DNA from 2 places in the Geobacillus lituanicus genome. Region 2 is predicted to be linked to the other one. Evidence: a T-box and tRNA genes for the amino acid it is inferred to sense, from the RefSeq annotation. Region 2 holds a T-box; the other holds one or more tRNA genes.

Region 1 (3,406 bases), 1.5 Mb from region 2:
GCTGCGCGCTGATGAAGAGACGATCGTCACGCCATATGAGCCGTCGAGACTAGCCGCTTGGAACGCCAAGCTTGTCCAAGCCGGCGTCTCGGTGTCGGAAATTGAACCGCGGCTGCCGACGCTCGAAGATTTGTTTATCGAGCTGACAGGGGGCGAAACGATTGAGTAAGCTCGTGTATAATGAAATGTTGAAAATCGTCCGCAAAAAGCGGCTATGGGTGATCGCCGCCATCATTGCGGTGCTCGTCGCCTTGTTTACATACGCCCAATACCGCGAGACGGAAGAGTTGAGAAAACGGCTTGGCACGACCGACTGGCGGACGCAGCTGCAGCAGCAAATCGTCGATTTGCAAAACCGCCTCCAGTCGTCGAGCATGTCGGAAGAATGGCGGAAGTATTTGCAAATCCGTCTCAAGCAGCAGCAGTATTACTTAGAACATAACATCAACCCGTCCGCTCCCGGTGCGCCGACGTTTATGCGCACGTTTATCGAAAACGCCATCGACTTGTTTTTGCCGCTTTTGGTGATGGTGGTGGCGGCCGATTTAGTGTCGTCCGAGGCGAGCTCGGGAACGATCAAACTGCTGCTTGTCCGGCCGGTGAAGCGGTGGAAAATTTTGTTGAGCAAATATATCGCGTTGCTCCTGTCGGTGTCGCTCATTATGCTGATGGCGGCGGTGCTGTCGTATGCCATCTCCGGACTCGTGTTTGGATATGGCGGCTTCCGTCTGCCGCTATTGACCGGTTTTGTCCCTCAAGGAGAGGATCTCGATACAACGAACGTTCACATGATTCCGCAATGGAAATACATTTTGATCGAGCTTGGGCTCGCCACGTTTGTGAGTGCTGTTGTCGGCACGCTGACGTTTATGTGTTCCGTGCTGCTTCGGAGCACGGCGGCCGTGATGGGCATTATGCTCGCGGCATTGATTTCTGGCGCGATTTTGTCGAACATGGTGTCGTCATGGCATTCGGCGAAATATTTGTTTATGGTCAATTTGCGGCTGACAGATTACATAAAAGGAGCGACTCCGCCGATTGAGGGAATGACGCTTGGCTTTTCGATGGTCGTGCTGGCCGTTTGGGGGCTTGTCGCCCTCATCGTCGCTTTTGTTGTTTTTACGCGGCGGGATGTGTATTGAGAAGGAAAGCAATAAAACCGCGGGGAATCCCCTCGCGGTTGTTTCAACGAGCGTTGCGAACAACTCTTTGGCCTTTTCAAAATCGCCGAGGAGCGAGTATAATATACCTGTATTGATATGGGCTTTTGTGTTGATAAACAGCTCCCAGAGGATTAACATAAAGGCCGTGGCGTAGCGTTGCTGCATCAAATTGCCGAAACCCGGAAACGAAAAGGAAAAAAGGCGACGACAAGCGGATGACGCAAATGGAAATGGGTGGTTGTCAATTGCGACAAATGCGCCCGTTTGCGCTGCGCCGGCGGAATCAGTTTCACGGAGCGTCCCCTTTTCTTGATGCGTTTGATGTGTTTTTAGTATAGGAAAAAAAAGGGGGGCGCTATGCGTTCGGCTGTGGAAAAAACGCGCCTTTTGTCCGTTTTTGTGTGAGCAACCGCAAAAAATAAAAAAACTATTGACTTTCTTATAGAACTCATATAGAATATGAATTGTCGCAAGGGAAAATAAACAAGAGAACGACGGGAAGTAGCTCAGCTTGGTAGAGCACACGGTTCGGGTCCGTGAGGTCGCAGGTTCAAATCCTGTCTTCCCGACCATTGCCATGGGGCCTTAGCTCAGCTGGGAGAGCGCCTGCCCCGCACGCAGGAGGTCATCGGTTCGAATCCGATAGGCTCCATTTTTATACGGAGGAATACCCAAGTCTGGCTGAAGGGGGCGGTTTCGAAAACCGCTAGGGGTGTCACAGCCCGCGGGGGTTCGAATCCCTCTTCCTCCGCCATCTTACATACGAGCGTCAACCTGCCGGCAACCGGCAGGTTTTTTGTTTATCTTAATTAGGCGAGAAGACTCCCACTTCAACGAAGCGAAGCGGAGTAAGTGGGAGATGAATCGCCTTAACTATATTTTGCTGAAAATAGGATAGACTCCCATGACAAAAAAATTTCGTCACCATCGGAAGGATGAAAACAACCTTCTGTCGAATGGTCTCCTTGCAGCTGGGGTCATGAGGTCGTTGTATCTATGGTACGTAAAAGTCCGAAGGATAGACAGACCCCAGTAGTCTGGTGCACCACGGAATGTCGCTCCCTTGAGGGAAGCACGCAGGATAGAATGCTTGAACAAAGGCTGCTGCACCAGCTGTTTTTGAGAACGAAGCAGGGAGGAAGACCGATGCGCGTCTTGTATGAACGCTGTTGCGGATTGGACGTGCATAAGCAATCGATTACGGCTTGCGCCCTTACCCCTGAAGGAAAAGAGATTCGCACGTTTGGTACGCTGACCGACGATCTCGAGGAGTTGGTGGATTGGCTGAAAGAAAAAAAGGTGACGCACGTTGCCATGGAGTCGACGGGCGTATATTGGAAGCCGGTGTATAATCTCCTCGAAACAGAGCCGATCGAAGTGCTTGTCGTCAATGCCCAACACATCAAAGCGGTTCCCGGGCGAAAGACCGATGTCAAAGATGCCGAATGGATCGCGGACTTACTTCGCCATGGATTGCTAAAAGGGAGTTACATCCCTCATCGAGCTCAGCGGGAGCTCCGGGAACTGAACTGGTCCGTTATCGGCGCAGTTTGATCGAGGAACGGGCACGGGAGCTCAACCGCATCCAAAAAGTGCTGGAAGGAGCCAATATCAAGCTTTCTTCGGTCGTATCCGACATCAACGGGATGTCGGCCCGGCTCATCATTCGCGCCCTTATCGAAGGAAAAGACGATCCGGCGGCCCTCGCCCAGCTCGCCAAAGGGCGGCTGAAACAAAAAACGGAAGAACTCCGGCGCGCGTTGAAAGGAGTGATAGGGCCGCATCAACGCATGATGCTGGCCGAGCAATGGCGTCATGTGGAGTATTTAGATGAAGCGATTGCCCGATTGGATCGAGAAATCGAGGAACGAACGAGCCCTTTTCATGAAGCGCTGGAGCTCATCGATACGATCCCGGGAGTGGGGCGGCAAAGCGCGGAACAAATTGCAGCGGAAATCGGGACGGACATGAGCCGGTTCCCTACCGCCGCGCACTTGGCCTCATGGGCCGGAATGGCTCCCGGGAATCATGAGAGTGCAGGGAAACGGTTGTCAGGTCGAACGAGGAAAGGGAACAAGAAGCTAAGGTCGTGCCTCGTGGAATGCGCCCGTGCCGCCGCCCGGACGAAGAACACGTACCTATCGGCCAAGTATCATCGGATCGCCAAACGAAGAGGAGCAAATCGAGCGAGTGTCGCGGTCGGGAGAACGATTTTAGAAATGATCTATTACATCTTAACTCGA
Region 2 (3,406 bases):
TTCACTATAACACGTCTGCCGGGAAAAGTCAACCAACGATTTTAACGGATGACGTCCCGGTTGCCCATGTATGGGCGGAGCGCCTCTGGGATGATGACCGATCCATCTTCTTGCTGGTAGTTTTCCAAAATAGCGGCGACCGTTCGGCCGATGGCCAACCCTGAGCCGTTTAACGTGTGCACGTATTCCGGTTTCGCTTTTGGATCGCGACGGAAGCGGATGTTGGCGCGGCGAGCTTGGAACGCCTCAAAGTTGCTGCACGACGAAATTTCCCGGTACGTGCCGTAGCTTGGCAGCCAAACTTCAATATCGTACGTTTTCGCCGCCGAGAATCCAAGGTCTCCGGTGCACAAGGCGACAACGCGGTACGGAAGCCCGAGCCGCTGCAAAATCGTTTCCGCCTGCCGTGTCAATTTTTCCAGTTCCTCGTATGAATCTTCCGGTTTGACAAACTTAACAAGCTCCACTTTGTTGAACTGATGCTGACGGATGAGCCCTCTTGTGTCGCGGCCGGCCGAACCAGCTTCAGCGCGGAAACAGGCGCTGTACGCTGCATAGTAAAGCGGCAAATCATCTGCAGATAAAATTTCATCGCGATGCAAGTTCGTCACCGGCACTTCCGCTGTCGGAATGAGAAAATAGTCTTCGCTGTCCAAATGAAACGCATCCTCGGCAAATTTCGGCAATTGCCCGGTTCCAATCATGCTTGCCCGGTTCACCAAATAGGGGGGCAGTACTTCTTCATAGCCGAATTCATCGAGATGGATGTCAAGCATAAAGTTGATTAACGCCCGCTCAAGCCGGGCGCCCAACCCTTTATAAAACACAAACCGGCTTCCTGTCACTTTAGCCGCCCGCTCAAAATCAAGCAGACCAAGCTGGTCGGCGATATCCCAATGCGGTTTCGGTTCAAACGAAAACGAACGCGGCTCCCCCCATCTCCGCACTTCGACATTGTCCTCTTCCGACTGGCCGACCGGTACGGATTCATGCGGAATATTTGGAATCGATAACAACAGGGCGTTGAGTTCCTCTTCCAGTTGGCGAATGTGCTCATCCATTTGCTTAATGCGGTCGCCGACTTCGCGCATTTGGACGATCAGCGGCTCCGCATCCTTTTTCTCGCGCTTAAGGGCGGCAATTTGCTGCGACACATCATTGCGTTTGCTTTTTAGCTCTTCCACCTCAGCAATCAAACGGCGGCGTTCTTTGTCCAACTGTTCAAACCGGTCGATGTTCGCCAAATCTCCGCCGCGCTGCATTAGTTTTTCTTTCACTTCTTCAAACTGGGCGCGCAATATTTTCACATCCAGCATGGCTTTTACCTCCTTTTCCATTCAATATTATACATAAAAAAGCCCCCGTCCCCAAAAGGGACGGGAGCGACCCCGCGGTGCCACCCTGAAGGCTTGCGATGCCTTCCCTTTTTGCCGTTCACGGCGGCTGCCGAAAACGCCTACTGACCCGCTTTGGCGTTCAACGTTTTGCTCGAGGATGGATTCACAGGCGCTTCCTGCCGGTTTGCACCACCCACCGGCTCTCTGAAAGAAAGGGGGTCTGCTGCTTGTTCCTCTCATCGCTTTCGCTTGATCACTTTACTTAAGGCTTGACGTCATTTTCGCTTCTTTGACCATGTTGAGAAAGTATTGCATCAATCGATGATCGTCGGTCAGCTCTGGATGGAACGAGCAACCAAGAAACTGGCCTTGCCGGGCCGCGACAATGCGGTCATTGTATGTCGCGAGGACATCGACCCCGTCGCCGACCTCGACAATGTGCGGAGCACGGATGAAGACGCCGACAAACCCGTCGCCAACCCCCTTGATCGACAGCTCCGCCTCAAAGCTTTCCCGCTGCCGCCCAAACGAGTTCCGCTCGACCGTAATATCCATCAGGCCTAAGTGAGGCTCATCATACCCGACGATTCGTTTCGCCAGCAAAATGAGCCCGGCGCATGTCCCAAACATCGGCTTGCCATCAGCGGCAAATTGCTTCAATGGCTCCATCAATCCGTACCGGTCCATGAGGCGCCGCATTGTTGTGCTTTCGCCGCCCGGGAGCACGAGTCCGTCGAGTCCCGAAAGCTGCTCCGGTTTCTTCACGACGACCGCCTCGGCGCCGCACGCCTCGATGGCGCGGACATGTTCCTGCACAGCTCCTTGCAGTCCGAGTACACCTATTTTCATTGTGATCTTGCTCCTTTGTCCGGCTTACCAGCCTCGTTCTTGCATCCGATGCTCCGGCAGCAGTGTCGCGACATCGATGCCGCGCATTGCGCCGCCCAGCCCTTTCGATAGATGGGCGATCAGCTCATAGTCTTCATAATGAGTCGTCGCTTCAACGATCGCACGAGCGTATTTTTCCGGATTTTCCGATTTAAAAATGCCCGAACCAACGAAGACACCGTCGGCGCCTAAGTGCATCATGAGCGCGGCGTCAGCTGGTGTCGCGACACCGCCAGCGGCGAAGTTGACGACCGGGAGGCGGCCAAGCCGTTTGATTTCACGCAGCACTTCAACCGGAGCCCCAAGCTGTTTCGCCTCGGCGACAAGTTCGTCTTCGCTCATGCTGACAACTTTGCGGATTTGCGCGTTGACTTTGCGCATATGGCGAACGGCCTCGACGATGTTTCCTGTCCCTGGCTCCCCTTTTGTCCGCAACATCGATGCCCCTTCAGCAATGCGGCGGGCGGCCTCTCCTAAGTCGCGGCAACCGCATACAAATGGGACCGTAAACTGCCGTTTGTCAATATGGAACTCTTCATCAGCCGGCGTCAATACTTCACTTTCGTCAATATAGTCGACGCCGAGCGCCTCAAGGACGCGCGCTTCCACATAATGCCCGATGCGCACTTTTGCCATGACTGGGATTGATACAGCGTTCATCACTTCTTCAATGATCGTCGGATCAGCCATGCGCGCGACACCGCCAGCGGCGCGAATGTCTGCCGGGACGCGCTCGAGCGCCATGACTGCGACAGCCCCTGCCGCCTCAGCAATCTTCGCTTGCTCCGCATTGACGACGTCCATAATGACGCCGCCTTTTTGCATTTCCGCCATGCCGCGTTTGACGCGGTCTGTACCTGTCAATGCCAACGTTGATTCCCCCTGTTCCTATCCTTATGATTTGCTATATACGCAAAAGGATGATTCCACTGTTTCATTTTACCTCAATTTTTACAAAAATCACAATGGAAAAAAGCTCCCCTTAACCGGGGAGCAGCGTTACAACCAACCTTTCACCGTTTTGGCAACGCTTGTCCATAAATCAGCAAACAGTCCGCCAATCGCACGCATCGAGAGAACGAACCAGTTGGCTTTCTCCACCTCGGTTATCGTAACGAGCGGCACCCGGATGTTTTTTTGCATGTCCGGGCTTAAGAACGCGAGCGAGTCATCGCCTTTGT

Evidence for each region. A T-box is a leader RNA that pairs with one kind of tRNA and senses whether it is charged. The one in region 2 lies ahead of serS (serine--tRNA ligase), so its partner is inferred to be a tRNA-Ser.
Region 1: it encodes a tRNA-Ser, which carries the amino acid that the T-box ahead of serS (serine--tRNA ligase) is inferred to sense. The anticodon was not compared.

Annotation. Positions count from the first base shown of each region.
Region 1 is NZ_CP194773.1:1,926,400-1,929,805, forward strand. It holds gene ACR1UW_RS09690 (ABC transporter ATP-binding protein) at 1-169, shown strand, start outside; gene ACR1UW_RS09695 (ABC transporter permease) at 162-1,142, shown strand; gene ACR1UW_RS09700 (hypothetical protein) at 1,328-1,456, opposite strand; tRNA gene ACR1UW_RS09705 (tRNA-Pro) at 1,659-1,735, shown strand; tRNA gene ACR1UW_RS09710 (tRNA-Ala) at 1,743-1,815, shown strand; tRNA gene ACR1UW_RS09715 (tRNA-Ser) at 1,825-1,917, shown strand; partial or broken gene ACR1UW_RS09720 (IS110 family RNA-guided transposase) at 2,310-3,406, shown strand, end outside.
Region 2 is NZ_CP194773.1:408,631-412,036, reverse strand. It holds gene serS (serine--tRNA ligase) at 42-1,316, opposite strand; T-box leader at 1,370-1,586, opposite strand; gene pdxT (pyridoxal 5'-phosphate synthase glutaminase subunit PdxT) at 1,596-2,186, opposite strand; gene pdxS (pyridoxal 5'-phosphate synthase lyase subunit PdxS) at 2,211-3,095, opposite strand; gene ACR1UW_RS01940 (D-alanyl-D-alanine carboxypeptidase family protein) at 3,225-3,406, opposite strand, start outside.